DNA from 2 places in the Inmirania thermothiophila genome. Region 2 is predicted to be linked to the other one. Evidence: riboswitches for the same ligand, from Rfam matches in the RefSeq annotation. Region 2 holds a riboswitch; the other holds the start of a gene.
The links. Region 2 has a riboswitch for cobalamin ahead of EDC57_RS12630 (energy transducer TonB). Riboswitches for the same ligand answer to the same signal wherever they lie in the genome.

Region 1 (7,124 bases), on a different contig from region 2:
CGACGCCCTCGGGGTCGTGCACCGCCCGCCCCAGCATCTGGAAGCCGCCGCAGATCCCCAGCACCCGCCCCCCGTAGCGCAGGTGACGCAGGATCGCCGCCTCCCAGCCGCGCCGGCGCAGCCAGTCGAGATCGGCGCGCACGGCCTTGCTCCCCGGGAGCACGATGAGGTCCGCAGGCGCCGGATCGCGGGCGAAGCGCAGGTCCACCCGCGGGTGCAGCCGCAGGGGATCGAAATCGGTGTGGTTGCTGATGCGGGGCAGCGCCGCCACCACCACGCGCAGCACGTCCTGCGCCGGCGCCGCCTGCCTCTGCGCCGCCCCGACCGTCCACGCGGCACAGCACGTCCCGCCTGCCGCGTATCCGCCTCCCCACGACGGCGGCTTGCGCCCGCTCCCGCAGCCGCGTGCTTCGCACGCCCGTGTCCCGGGCGCCGCCTGCACCGCCTCCACGGCGTCCTCCGCCTCCAGCACGAGGCCGTGCAGGTACGGCAGCACCCCGAGCACGGGCCGTCCGGTGCGCCCCTCGAGCCACTCGAGACCCGGCGCGAGCAGCGCCGGATCGCCGCGGAAGCGGTTGATGACGAAGCCGCGCACCTGCGCGCGCTCACGCGGCGCGAGCAGCTCCAGGGTGCCCACGAGGTGGGCGAAGACACCGCCGCGGTCGATGTCCGCCACCACCGCCACCGGGCAGTCCACCGCCTCGGCGAAGCCCATGTTGGCGATGTCGCCCTCGCGCAGGTTGACCTCGGCGGGGCTGCCGGCGCCCTCCACCAGCACCGCCTCGAAGCGCGCCGCGAGCCGCTCGAAGGCCGCCACCACCGCCTCCCGCAGGCGCGGCTTCAGGGCGTGGTAGGCGCGCGCGTCGAAGGTGCCGATGGCCCGCCCGCACAGGACCACCTGCGCCCCGCGGTCGCTCTCGGGCTTGAGCAGCACCGGGTTCATGTCCCGCTCCGGCGCCAGCCCGCAGGCGCGCGCCTGCACCGCCTGGGCGCGGCCGATCTCGCCGCCGTCGGCGGTCACGGCGGCGTTGAGGGCCATGTTCTGTGGCTTGAAGGGGGCCACGCGCACCCCGCGCCGGGCGAGCGCCCGCCCGAGGCCCGCCACCAGCGTGCTCTTGCCCGCATCCGAGGTGGTGCCCTGGATCATGAGCACGCCCCGCCTCACGGCCCGCCCTCCGCGCTGCGCACCGCCTCCAGGGCCCGGCACAGCCGCTCGGCGCCGTCGAGCAGGCGCGGCGTCGGCCTCTGCAGGAGATCGGCGTCGAGGCCGATGAGGTGGCCCCGCCCCACCGCGCGCAGGAAGGGGAAGCGGCGCCAGAAGGCGGCCCAGCCCTCGCGGCCCTCGCGCAGGCCGAAGACGATGGCGTCGGGGTCGGCGGCGATCACCGCCTCGACGGTCACCGTCGGCGCGAGCTCGGCGAGCTGCGCGAAGACGTTGCGCCCGCCGCAGAGCTCGATCAGGCGGCTGATGATCTGGGGCCCGCCGACGGTGATGAGCGGCCGGTCCCAGACCTGGTAGAAGACGCGCACCGGCCGGCGTCCCGACCAGCGCGCGCGCAGGGCGGCCAGCCGCGCCCGGAAGCGCGCCGCCGCCTCGCCCGCGCGCTCCTCGGTCCCCGCCAGCCGCCCCAGGGCCTCGATGGCGGCGGCGATGTCCTCCAGCCGCCGCGGCTCGGTGGCGAAGACGGCGAGCCCCGCCGCCTCCAGCCGCGTCAGCGCCGCGCCGTTGCCGCTCGCCCAGCCCACCACCAGATCCGGATGCAGGGCCACGATGCGCTCGAGATCCAGCGCCCGGTAGCCGCCGACGCGGGGGATGGCGCGCGCCTCGGGCGGGTAGTCGCTCCACTCCACCGCGCCCACGATGCGCCCTCCCGCCCCGGCGGCGAAGAGGAGCTCCGTGGCATGGGGGGCGAGGCTCACGATGCGTCGCGCCGGCGCCGCGAGGCGCACGGTCACCCCGCGGTCGTCGGTGGCCGTGACCGCCGCCGCGGGCAGTGCGGCGAGGACGAGCCAGAGGACGGCCGCGGCCCGCATCATGGCGCCGCGGCCCCGAAGAGGGCCGCCGCCGCGGCCGGGTTGGACGGGAAGTAGAAGTGGACGAAGCTCGCGGTGAGCGCGCCGCTGCGGTAGACGGACTCGCCCGCCCGCCCCGCCGGGTCGCGGGCCACCGCCGCCGGCGCGAGCGCGACCTCGGCGCGGGCGTGGTGGAAGCTGTGCCCGCGCAGGGGCCCCGCCCCGAGGTCCACCTCCTGATAGCCGATGAAGGCGACCTGCCCGCCCACCTCGGCCCGCCCCGGGAGGATGCCCGCCATGGGGCGTGCCCGCCCGTCGTGGGCGAGGACGTCGAGCAGGTAGAGGAGCCCGCCGCACTCGGCGAGCAGCGCCCGGTCCGCCCGGCAGTGGGCCTCGAGCCACGCCCGCGTCCGCGCCGCCGCCGCAAGCCGCTCCAGGTGCAGCTCCGGATAGCCCCCGGGGAGCCAGACCGCGTCGGCGGCGGGCACCGCCTCGTCGGCCAGCGGCGAGAAGAAGGCGATCTCGGCCCCCATCGCCCGCAGCAGCTCGAGATTGGCCGGGTAGAGGAAGGCGAAGGCGGCGTCGCGGGCGACGGCGATGCGCCGACCCGCGAGCAGCCGCGGCGGCGGGGGCGGCAACGGCCCCGCCGGCGGCGACCACGGCGTCGCGGCCCCCTCCAGGCCGAGGGCGTCGGCGAGGGCGTCGAGACGGGCCGGCAGGTCCGCCACCTCGCCGGGCAGCACCAGGCCCAGGTGCCGCTCCGGAAGCAGGCCCTCCGCGCGCGCGGGCAGCGCCGAGGCCGCGCTGATGGGCTGGCGCGTGCTCCGGCAGGCCCTCCGCGCGCGCGGGCAGCGCCCCCCACCAGGCGAGCCCCGGGGGGAGGCTCCGCCGCAGCATCTCGGCATGCCCGGGGCCGGCCACGCGGTTGGCGACGACCCCCGCCACCGCGAGGCCCGGCCGGTAGGCCGCAAGCCCCAGGGCGACGGCGCCGAAGGTCTCCGCCATGGCGGCGGCGTCGATCACCAGCAGCACCGGAAGGCCCAGCCGCGCGGCCAGCGCCGCGGTCGAGGCCGGCCCGTCGTGCAGCCCCATCACCCCCTCCACCAGGAGGACGTCGGCCCCGGCCGCGGCGCGGGCAAGGCGCGCCCGGCAGTCCGCCTCGCCCCCCATCCAGAGGTCGAGCTGCTCCACCGCGGCCCCGGTGGCCGCGGCCAGCAGCGCCGCGTCCAGGAAGTCGGGCCCCGCCTTGAAGGCCCGCACGCGGCGGCCCCGGCGTTGCAGCCGCCGCGCCAGGGCCGCCGCCACCGTGGTCTTGCCCTGGCCGGAGGCGGGCGCGCTCACGAGCAGGGCGCAGGCCATCGCCGCCGCCTATCCGCGGGGCCGCGCGTAGCGCAGGGTGAGGAAGACCCCGCGCCCGGGCTGGGGGTAGCCCGCGGCGGTCTCGTAGTCCTTGTCGAGGGCGTTCTCGACCCGGGCCTGCAGCCGCAGGGCGCGCGAGAGCCGGTAGGCGCCGCGCAGGTCGAGCACGGCGTAGCCCGCAAGCCGCCGCGTGTTGGCGAGATCGTCGTAGCGCGGCCCCTCGGCGCGCAGCGTCGCCCCGGCCGACCAGCGCCCGCGGTCGCGGTCCAGCTCGATGCGGCCGAAGGCCCTGGCGCGCCGCGGCAGCGTGTTGCCGCGCTCGGCGCCGTCGCCGCGGTTCTCCGGCTCCTGCAGCGTGGCGCCGGCGCGCAGCGCCCAGTCGCCGAGCCGCAGCGCGGCCTCGCCCTCGAGACCGACGATGCGGGCCTCGTCGATGTTGCGCGGCGTGAAGCTCGCGTCGAAGCCGATCAGGTCGTCGATGCGGGTCGCGAACAGGGTCAGCGACCACCACTGCCTGCGGCGCAGGCCGAGCTCCACGGAACGGGACCGCTCGGGGTCCAGGTCGGGGTTGCCGAAACCAGGGAAGTAGAGCTCGTTGAAGGTGGGCGCCTTGAAGGCGGTGCCGTAGGCGGCGACGAGGCGCAGCCCGGCGCCCACCTCCCGGCCCCAGGCGACGCTGCCGGTGACGTGATCTCCGAACTGCTCGTTGTCGTCGTGGCGCAGCGCGAGCGCCCAGTCGCCGGCCGCGCTCCCCGCCTGCCACTGCGCGAAGACGCCGGTGTCGCGGCGCGTCTCCACGGCGTAGCCCGCGGTGCCGCCCACCTCGTCGTCCAGGTAGTCCACCCCCAGGCTGAGGACGCCGGCGCCCACAGGGAGGTCGGCCTGGACGGTGGCGCTGTCGCGCTCGGTGACGAAGCGGCTCACGAAGGCGCCGTCGAGGGTGTTGTCGGACTCGTCGCGGGCCCGCCCCAGGCGCACCGTCCACAGCGCCTCCCCCCGCTCGATCCGCGTCTCGAGACGCACCACCTCCTGGAGGGTGTCGGCGCCGTTCTGGAAGGCGCCGTCGAACTCGGTCTCGCCCTCGGACCGAAGCCAGCCCAGCTCCACCTCCACATCCCCGACGCGCCCGCCGAGGCTGAGGCTGGCCCCGAGGTTGCGGTAGCCGTCCTCGTCGGGCTTGATGGCAAAGCAGCCCTCCGTGAGACTGCCGCGGCAGGCATCGATGCCGTCGGTATCGAGGCCGGACAGCCCCAGGGCGTACCAGGCCTTTCCGCCGCCGCCGCGCAGCGAGAGGCTGGCGCTGGCGGTGGCGCGGCTGCCCGCGCCGAGGGCGGCGGAAAGGTCCGGCCCGCCCCCGCGCCGGGTGAAGATCTGGATCACGCCGCCGATGGCCTCGGAGCCGTAGAGGGCCGAGCGCGGCCCGCGCACGATCTCGATGCGCTCGATCTCGGCGAGCGGCAGTTGCTCGAAAGCGGTCGTCCCGAGGGTGGCCGAGCCCACCCGCACGCCGTCCACCAGCACCAGGACGTGGTCGGACTCGGTGCCACGCAGGAAGAGCGAGGTGGCCTTGCCGTCGCCGCCGTTGTTGGCGATCCCGATGCCGGGCAGGCCGGCGAGCAGCTCCTGGACGCTGCGGACCTGGCTGCGCTCGATGGCCTCGCGCGTGATCACGGTCACCGAGGCCAGGGTCTCGTCGGCAGTCTCGGCGGTGCGCGTGGCGGTGACGATGAGGGGGGCGGCGGTCTCGGCGGCGACGGCGGGGCCGGCCGCGAGCAGGGCCGCGACGAGGGCGGTCTTGCGCATGGATCTCCTCCTCCGTGCACACCCGCACGGGTGCGGTGCAACATCGGCGCGCGGAGGAGGGTGGGGAGGAGACGCCCGGCACGACCGGCTCCGCCCGGCGCCGCCCTCCGCAGCGCCACCGGCAGCGTCTCGGGCCGGTCTCCGGGCTCGCGGGCGGGGCCGTGCGACCCCGGGGGCTGCGCCTTCCCATGCCCTAAGGCACAGTGGCCTCGTGCAGCCCCCTCGACCCGCCTACCGTTGCGGGGGCAGCGCCGGACTTGCTCCCGTGGGAGCGCACCGGTCTTCCCGTTTCACCTCCGGCTCCGGCCGGAGGCACCCGAGACATCCCTCCCGCGGGAGGGGCCGCCAATCTAGGCGCCGGGCCCGGAGGCTGTCAAGGCGCCGGGCCGCCCCCGTGGCGGTGCGCGGAGGCGGCCGGTATGATCAGCATTCCGCAAGGGTCGCCGGGGGTACGACGGGGGTGCTCAACCGCATCGGACACAAGATCCTTCTCATGGTGGGGATCGTCGCCACGCTCGGCCTGGTCTCCACGACCTACTACCTGACGCTCAACGAGGAGCGCAACATCATCCGCCAGAACGAGGCGACGGTGCGCAAGCTCGCCGAGAGCGTGATCCAGGCGCTGCAGACGGTGATGCTGGCGGGCTATGCCGACGTCGCCCAGACCTTCGCCGACAACCTCAAGCGCGTCTCGGACGTCGCCGACTTCCGCATCCTGCGCACCAGCGGCATCGAGGCCTTCCGCGACAACGAGACCATCCGCGCGGTCAACCGCCGCCGCGGCGAGGAGGAGTTTCCGCCGCACGAGACCGAGGCCGTGGTGCGGGTCCTGCCGGCCGAGCACAGCGCCCTGCAGGAGGCGCTGCGGACCAAGGAGATGGTCGCCTACTACGAGTGGGACTCCAGCGGACAGCGCTATCTCACCTTCCTCGCCCCCATCCGCAACCAAAATCGCTGCCACCGCTGCCACGGCGGCGACCACGAGGTGCGCGGCCTCCTCAAGCTCACCACCTCCATGGCCCCGGTGGAGCAGGCCGTGCGCGAGACCTGGCAGCGCGGGCTGGTGCTGATGGCGCTGGCGGTGGCGCTGGTGCTCGCGACCACCGGACTGCTCATCCGCCGCTCCGTGGTGCGTCCCATCACCGAGGTCACCGACGCGATGGTGCACGTGGCCGAGGGCGACCTCACGCGCCGCGTTCCGGTGGTGAGCGACGACGAGCTCGGCCGCATGGCCTCGAGCTTCAACCGCATGATCCAGCGGGTGCTGAAGAGCTACACCGGCCTGCAGCAGGAGCAGGACAAGCTGACCACCATCATCCTCAGCGCCCGCGAGGGCATCGTGGTCACCGACCGCACCGGCCAGGTGGTGCTGGTCAACCCGGCGGCCGAGACGCTGGTCGGCAAGGACATGCGGCGCATCGCCGCCGAGGGCTTCCTCAACCTCTTTGACGACCCCGAGGCCATGGTGGAGTGGCTGTCCCGGGACCACGCCGACGAGCCGGTGGTCCTGCACCGCGGCGGGCGCGTGCTGAGCGTGCACGTCGCCACCATCCGCACCCGCAAGGACCAGGTCGTGGGCTCGGCGGCCCTCATCCGCGACATCACCAAGGAGAAGCAGCTCGAGGAGGAGCTACGCCGCGCCTCCGTGACCGACCCCCTCACGGGGCTCTACAACCGGCGCCACCTCGACGAGACCCTGGCCCGCGAGTACCGGCGCGCCGAGCGCTACGAGCTGCCGCTCTCGGTGGTCATGTTCGACGTCGACCACTTCAAGCGCTTCAACGACGAGCACGGCCACGAGCAGGGCGACCGGGTCCTGCAGGCCATCGCCGAGGTGACGCGCCGCGCCGTGCGCAACACCGACATCCCCTGCCGCTACGGCGGCGAGGAGTTCCTCGTGATCCTGCCCAGCACCCCCCTCGACGGCGCCGCGCACCTCGCCGAGCGCC
Region 2 (7,124 bases):
CGGGGCTGGTGGACGCCGAGGCCTACGAGCGCGAGAACCTGCGCTACTACGAGGCCTACCGCAACGGCACCTTGGACATCTTCGCCTTCCTCGGCTTCGCCCTGCGTCCGCTCGCCGAGCACGACCGCGGCCGGCTCGAGGCCCTGCGCGCCCGCTTCGTCGAGGAGCGCATCCGGCCCATCGTGCTCGAGGCGGGGCGGCGGCTCGTCGAGCGCCACCGCGCCCGCGGCGACCACCCCGTCATCATCACCGCCACCAACCGCTTCGTCACCGAGCCCATCGCCGCCCTCCTGGGCGTCGACGACCTCCTCGCCACCGAGCCGGAGGAGCGCGACGGGCGCTTCACCGGGCGCGTCGCCGGAGTGCCGTGCTTCCGCGAGGGCAAGGTGGAGCGGCTGCGCCGCTGGCTCGAGGGGCGCGGTCTCGACCTCGCCGGGAGCTGGTTCTACACCGACTCCCACAACGACCTGCCGCTGCTCGGGCGGGTGGCGCACCCGGTGGCGGTGGACCCCGACCCCGTCCTGCGCGCCGAGGCGCGCCGGCGCGGCTGGCCCGTGATCACCCTGCGCGCCGGCGCCGAGCCGCGACCCGACCCCCTCGCCGCCTCCGCCTAGGGCACCATGCGCGGGGGCGTGCTGCTCGCCATCCTCGCCCTCCTCTGCCTCGGGGCGCTCGCCGCCGCGCTGCTCGCGGGCACCGCCCCGGTGCGCCCCGCCGACGCCCTCGCCGCCCTCGCCGGCGGGGGCGCCGAGCCCGCGCGCACGGTGGTGCTGGAGCTGCGCCTGCCGCGGGCGCTGGCGGCGGCGCTCGCCGGGGCGCTCCTCGCCCTCGCCGGGGCGCTGCTCCAGGTGCTGCTGCGCAACCCCCTCGCCGACCCCTACGTCCTCGGCGTCTCCGGCGGCGCCGCCGCCGGGGCGCTCGCCGCCCTCCTCGTGGGGACCGCGGCGGCGGTGGCCCCCGCCGCCCTCGGCGGGGCCCTGGCCTCCACCCTGCTGGTCTTCCTCCTGGCGCGCGAGGGCGGGCTCCTGCGCCCGGAACGGCTGCTCCTGATCGGGGTCGTGGTGGCCTCCGGCTGGGGCGCCCTCAACGCCCTCCTGCTCTCCCTCGGCGGCGACACCCGCCTGCGCGGGATGGTCTTCTGGCTCCTCGGCGACCTCTCGGCCGCGCGGACCCCGGCGTGGGCCTGGGTGGTGCTCGCGGTGCTGGCGGCGGTGGCCGTGCTGCGGGCGCGGGAGCTCGACCTGCTCGCCCGCGGCGAACGCGCCGCCGCCGCCCTCGGCGTCGAGGTCCCCATGCTGCGCGCCGCCGTCTACGTGGCCGCCTCCGTCGCCACCGCCGCCGCGGTCACGGTGGCGGGCACGGTGGGCTTCGTCGGCCTCGTCGTCCCGCATGCGCTGCGCCTCGCGGGGGCGCGCCGCCACCGCGTCCTGCTGCCGGGCTGCGCCCTCGCCGGTGCGGCGCTGCTGACCCTCTCCGACACCCTCGCCCGTACCGTGGCGGCGCCGCGGCAGCTCCCCGTGGGGGTGGTGACGGCGCTGGTGGGGGTGCCGGTGTTCCTCGTTCTGCTGCGGCGGGGGCGGGCCGGGCCGTGAGCGCGCTCCTGCAGGCCCGGGGGCTGACCGTGCGCGTGGGCGCGTGCACCGCCTGCCGCGGCCTCGACCTGGACCTGCGCCCGGGCGAGCGCTGGGCGGTGCTCGGCCGCAACGGCGCGGGCAAGACGACGCTGCTCCTCACCCTGGCCGGCCTCCACCCGGCCGCGGCCGGGGAGGTGCGCCTCGCGGACCGCCCCCTCGCCGCCCTGCCCCGCCGCGAGATCGCCCGCCGCCTCGGCCTGCTGCCGCAGGACGATGCCGACCCCTTTCCCGCCACCGTCCTCGAGACGGTGCTCCTCGGCCGCCACCCCCACATGGACCCGTGGCGCGGCGAGACTGGCGCGGACCTCGACGCCGCCCGCGCCGCCCTTGCGCGCGTGGGGCTCGCCGGCCTCGAGGGCCGGAACGTGCGCACCCTCTCCGGCGGCGAGCGCCGGCGCGTGGCCTTGGCGACGCTGCTCGCCCAGGACCCGGCGGTGGCCCTCATGGACGAGCCCACCGGCCACCTGGACCTGCACCAGCAGGTGGCGCTGCTCGCCGAGACCGTGTGCTGGGCCCGCGAGGGCGCCGGGCGGGCGCTGGTGATGGTGCTGCACGATCCGGCGCTCGCCTGGCGCGCCTGCACCCATGCCCTCCTCCTCCACGGCGACGGCGCCTGGACGGCGGGGCCGGTGGGGGAGGTCCTGGAGACGGCGTGCCTCGCCCGCCTCTACGGCCATCCCCTGCACCGCGCCGACGGCCCCGACGGGCCCGTCTGGTGGCCGCGCTGGCCCATTGACAGGGTCTGAGGCTGCGCCCATCATCCCGCCACGCGCCGGGGCCCTGCCCCGGCCGCGGCCTCGGGTGCGCCGCGACGCGGCGTGAAACGGGAAGCCGGTGCGTCCCGCGCGGGACAAGTCCGGCGCTGCCCCCGCAACGGTAGGCGGGTGAAGGGTCCGCACCGACGCCACTGGGCCTCGGGCCTGGGAAGGCGCGGACCCCGGGAGCGATCCCACCCGCAAGCCCGGAGACCGGCCCGGGGTCGAAGGCACCGCGCTGCGGGCGGCGGCGTGGGCGGCCCCGATGCCGCGCCTCCGCCCCCGGGAGGAAGTCGTGGCCGCCACCGTCATCCACCCCAGCCCACACGCAGGGGACCCACGACGCGGCCTCGCCGCCTTCGTCCTCCTCTCGCTGCTCATCCACGGCGCCGGCCTGCTGCTGGCACCCGGGGCCTCCGCGCCGCGCCCGGCCGGGGCCGAGCCGCTGCGCATCGCCCTGCGCCCGCCCGCGGCGAAGGCCCAGGCACGCACGGCGGCGCAGCCCCCGCCGCCCCCGCACCGCCCGGCACGGTCCGCCCCCCCGCCGCCGTCGGCCGCGCCGGCACGGGCACGGCCTGCACCGGCACCACCGGCCCCGCCCGCCACCACCCCGGCTGCCGCGCGACTGGCGGCGTCGCCCGCAGCGCCGCAGCCGGCACCGGCGCCGCCGGCCCCGCCCACCGCCACCCCGGTTGCCGCGCGACCGGCGGTGGCACCCCCACGGCCTGCCCCGGCGCCACCGACCCTGCCCGCCGAGGCGCCGACGGAGCGCGCTCCGGCCGCCCCGCGGCCTGCGCCGCCGCCGACCGCGGCACCGGCCGCCGGGGCGCGGGCGGCACCGGCCTCGCCCCCCGCGGGGGCGGCGACCGCCCGCGAGGCGCTCCTCGCCCTCCTGCGGCCGCGGCTGCGCTATCCGGCGCTCGCGCGCCGGCGCGGCTGGCAGGGCACGGTGGAGCTCGAGGTCCGCCTCGATCCGGCGGGACGGCTCGCCACGGTCCGGATCGCGCGCACCTCGGGCCACGGCATCCTCGACCGCGAGGCCCTGCGGGCCCTTGCCGCGCTTCGCGGGCGGCGCGTCGCCGCGGCCGGCGGCACGCTGCGCCTGCCCGTGATCTTCCGCCTGGTGACCGGCTGAGGGGCTGTGCCAGAATGCCGCGGGCATCCGGCCCCGAACGAGGATCCGCCCATGGGACACCGCCTCTCGAAGATCTACACCCGCACCGGAGACACCGGCGAGACGGGGCTCGCGGGCCGGCGCCGCGTGCCCAAGGATGCGCCGCGGGTCGAGGCCATGGGCGCGGTGGACGAGCTCAACAGCCAGCTCGGCGTGCTCCTCGCCCATCCGCTGCCGCAGGCCCTGCGCGAGGTCCTGACCCGGGTCCAGCACCGGCTCTTCGATCTGGGCGGGGCCCTCGCCATGCCCGGGCACGAGCCCCTGGACGACGGCGACGTCGCCGCCCTGGAGGAGGCCCTCGACCGCCTCAACGCGGAGCTGCCGCCGCTGAAGGAGTTCATCCTGCCCGGGGGCTCGCCCGCGGCCGCCCACTGCCATCTCGCCCGCGCGGTCTGCCGCCGCGCCGAGCGCCGCCTCGTGACGCTGGCCGCCAGCGAGGGCGAGGCGGTGCCCGGGGTGCTGCTGCGCTACCTCAACCGCCTGTCCGACCTGCTCTTCGTGGCCGCGCGCGTGATCTCCCGCGAGGACGGCGTCGGCGAGGTCCTGTGGCGGCCCAAGGGTACCTGAGCGACGCGCTCGGGCGCCTCTGCTAGAATCGATCCGCCCCGACCGGAGAGCGCACCATGGAGATCCTGCTGGCCCGTCCGCGCGGCTTCTGTGCCGGCGTCGACCGGGCCATCGCCATCGTGGAGCGGGCCCTCGAGGTCTTCGGCCCCCCCGTCTACGTCCGCCACGAGGTGGTGCACAACCGCTTCGTGGTGGAGGGCCTGCGCGCCAAGGGCGCGGTCTTCGTCGAGGAGATCGACGCCGTCCCGGCGGGGGCGGTGGTGATCTTCAGCGCCCACGGCGTGCCGCGCGCGGTGCACGAGGAGGCCGAGGCGCGCGGGCTGCGCGTCTTCGACGCCACCTGCCCGCTGGTGACCAAGGTGCACCTGGAGGTCGCCCGCCACGCCCGCGCCGGGCGCGAGGTGGTGCTCATCGGGCATGCCGGCCACCCCGAGGTGGAGGGCACCCTCGGGCAGTACCGCCCGGAGGGCGGGCGCGGCGCCATCCACCTGGTCCAGAACGAGGCCGAGGCCGAGCGGCTGGCGGTGGCGAACCCCGACGAGCTCGCCTACGTCACCCAGACGACCCTCTCGGTGGACGACACCCGCCGCGTAGTCGAGGTGCTGCGCCGGCGCTTCCCGCGCATCCGCGGCCCGCGCAAGGACGACATCTGCTACGCGACCCAGAACCGCCAGGACGCGGTCAAGCGCCTCGCCGCCCGCTGCGACCTGGTGCTCGTGGTGGGCTCGCCCAACAGCTCCAACTCCAACCGCCTGCGCGAGATCGCCGAGCGCGCAGGCACCGCCGCCCACCTCGTGGACGGCGCCGACGACCTGCGCCGGGAATGGCTCGCGGGCGTGCGGCGCATCGGCGTCACCGCCGGCGCCTCCGCCCCGGAGGTGCTGGTGGAGGGGATCGTGGCGCGGCTGCGTGGCTGGACCGGCGGCCGCGTGCGCGACCTCGACGGGGTCGAGGAGTCGGCGCGCTTCCCGCTGCCGGAGGCGCTGCGGGCGTGAGTCTCAGTCCCAGCTGTCCTCGTCGGCGTCGGCGGTGTCGCCGTCGCCGTTGCGGTCCCAGCGCCGCACCCCGGTGTTGGTGAGCTCCAGGTAGCCGTCGCCGGCCTGGGGGCCGCCCGCCTTCGGCGTCGCCCGCAGCACGTACGTGGTCGGCGAGACGTCGGCGATGGTGAGGTCGTAGTACGCGGTCCCGTCGGTGGGCGCCTCGGTGGCGAAGATGGTGGGCGCCCCGATGTCGGTGCCGCCCGCGCCGCAGTCGGCGTCGGCGCTGGTGCCCGCGCCGCAGTAGGTGCCGTTCTTCGCGTAGTAGCGCTCCATCACGGTGGCGAATTCCATCAGCGCCGCCTTGGCCGTGGCGCGCCGCGAGCGCGTCGCCTGGCTCTGGTAGGCGGGGATGGCCACCGTGGCGAGGATCGCCACGATCACCACCACGATCAGGAGCTCCACCAGCGTGAAGCCGCGCGCCCGACGTGCCATGGCCGTCACTCCCTGTACTCGCGCCAGTTGATCTCGCCGCTGCGCACGCTGCTCGAGACCTCCGCATCCTCCACCTGGATGGTGCCGGTGGAGGTCTGCGTGTAGACCGTGATCTCGCCGCCGGACTTGCCGGAGCCCACGTGCAGCGCCGGCGACGAGGCCACGCCCCAGCCGAGGTCGATGCGCTCGAGCACCTCCAGCTTCCCGGTGCCGGTGGCGGCGGTGCCGAAGACCTCGAGCTCCGGCCGCGCCGTGCCGGTGAGGAAGTAGAGCCCGTAGAGCCGGCTCGTCCCCTCGGCCTCGCACAGGTTGTTGTTGGGCGTGTAGGCGCTGGCGAAGAACACCTTGCCGAAGAGACGCGGGTCGGAGACGACGCGCTCCGAGGGCTCGCCGCCGGTCGACGCTTCGAGCTCGCGCTTCCAGCCCTTGAAGCTCGCCGAGCTGCCGTTGATGGCGTCGTAGAGGTCCGAGAAGGTGGTGTAGGTGGCGTGATCGGTGCTGCCGTCGGTGAAGACGTCCACGCCCGTGACGTCGAGCAGCTCGGACGTCGTCACCGAAGTGGCCGCACTCGCCGGCAGGCGCAGGCCGTAGAGGGCCTGGGTCGCGGTGCTGCTCTTGTCCGCCTCCACCAGGAGCCGCCCGGTGCCGAAAAGGATCCAGCGGTTGAGGTCAAGGTCGATGGCCGGCACCGCGGCGGTGGAGACGGGCGCTGCGGTGTCGATCAGCAGCCCGTGCGTCCACGACGCGGGATCGTCCGTCTCGCCGAGCTCGATGCGGTAGAGCCCGCCGGTGTCGGCGTCGGCGTCGCCGATCAGCCCCACCACGACGGTGTCGTCGAGCTGGTCCAGATCCCAGTCCACGGTGGCGAAGTCCCCGACGAAGGTGCCCGGCACGCCGGTGTCGATGGTCCGGACCACCCCGGCGGCGAGATCCTTGAGGTCGAGGACGTAGATCTTGGCCTTGCCCGAGGCCGAGGCCGTGGTGAGGTCGTCGGGGCCCGACCCCAGCAGCAGGTACCAGCCGTTGGTGGTGGAATCGACGAAGGCCGCCGCGCTCGGCCGGCTGGTGGTGAAGCTCTGGTCGGGCAGCCGCACCTCGGCGAGCAGCTCCGGTTCCTGCTCCGGATCGGTGACGTCGAAGATGGCGTAGGCGGAGCTGAACGTGGACTCGTAGGTCCCGTCGCCGTCGGTGTCGATGGTCATGGGCCCGCCGCCGAGCCGCATCCCCACCACCAGCACCGTGCCCCAGCCGCCGGGATGGGTGGCGTCGTCGGCGAAGATCTTGGCGTCGAAGGCGTAGGGGGTGGCGTCCACGTAGTAGACGTGGGTGTAGTCGGGGTCGGTGAGCCACTTGAGGTGCGGCAGCAGGTTGCCCGGCACGTAGGCCCAGAGCTCCGTCCCCAGGGGGTGGGCCGCCGGGCAGCTCGTGCACCCGGAGGGCTGGAGCTTGAAGCTCTTGGTCTTCTCGTCGTAGAAGCCGGCGTTGAAGGCGTGCAGCATGCCGTCGTTGGCGCCGACGTAGA

Region 1: another riboswitch for cobalamin. It lies ahead of EDC57_RS06130 (TonB-dependent receptor domain-containing protein); the one in region 2 lies ahead of EDC57_RS12630 (energy transducer TonB).

The regions. Positions count from the first base shown of each region.
Region 1 covers NZ_RJVI01000002.1:98,274-105,397, reverse strand. Annotated here, with positions in the region: gene EDC57_RS06145 (cobyric acid synthase) at 1-1,147, opposite strand, end outside; gene EDC57_RS06140 (cobalamin-binding protein) at 1,162-2,037, opposite strand; partial or broken gene EDC57_RS06135 (nucleotide-binding protein) at 2,034-3,372, opposite strand; gene EDC57_RS06130 (TonB-dependent receptor domain-containing protein) at 3,382-5,175, opposite strand; cobalamin riboswitch at 5,301-5,499, opposite strand; gene EDC57_RS06125 (diguanylate cyclase) at 5,636-7,124, shown strand, end outside.
Region 2 covers NZ_RJVI01000001.1:909,020-916,143, reverse strand. Annotated here, with positions in the region: gene EDC57_RS04545 (histidinol-phosphatase) at 1-614, shown strand, start outside; gene EDC57_RS04540 (FecCD family ABC transporter permease) at 621-1,592, shown strand; gene EDC57_RS04535 (ABC transporter ATP-binding protein) at 1,589-2,380, shown strand; cobalamin riboswitch at 2,430-2,614, shown strand; gene EDC57_RS12630 (energy transducer TonB) at 2,685-3,524, shown strand; gene EDC57_RS04525 (cob(I)yrinic acid a,c-diamide adenosyltransferase) at 3,576-4,130, shown strand; gene ispH (4-hydroxy-3-methylbut-2-enyl diphosphate reductase) at 4,187-5,125, shown strand; gene EDC57_RS04515 (type IV pilin protein) at 5,129-5,602, opposite strand; gene EDC57_RS04510 (pilus assembly protein) at 5,608-7,124, opposite strand, start outside.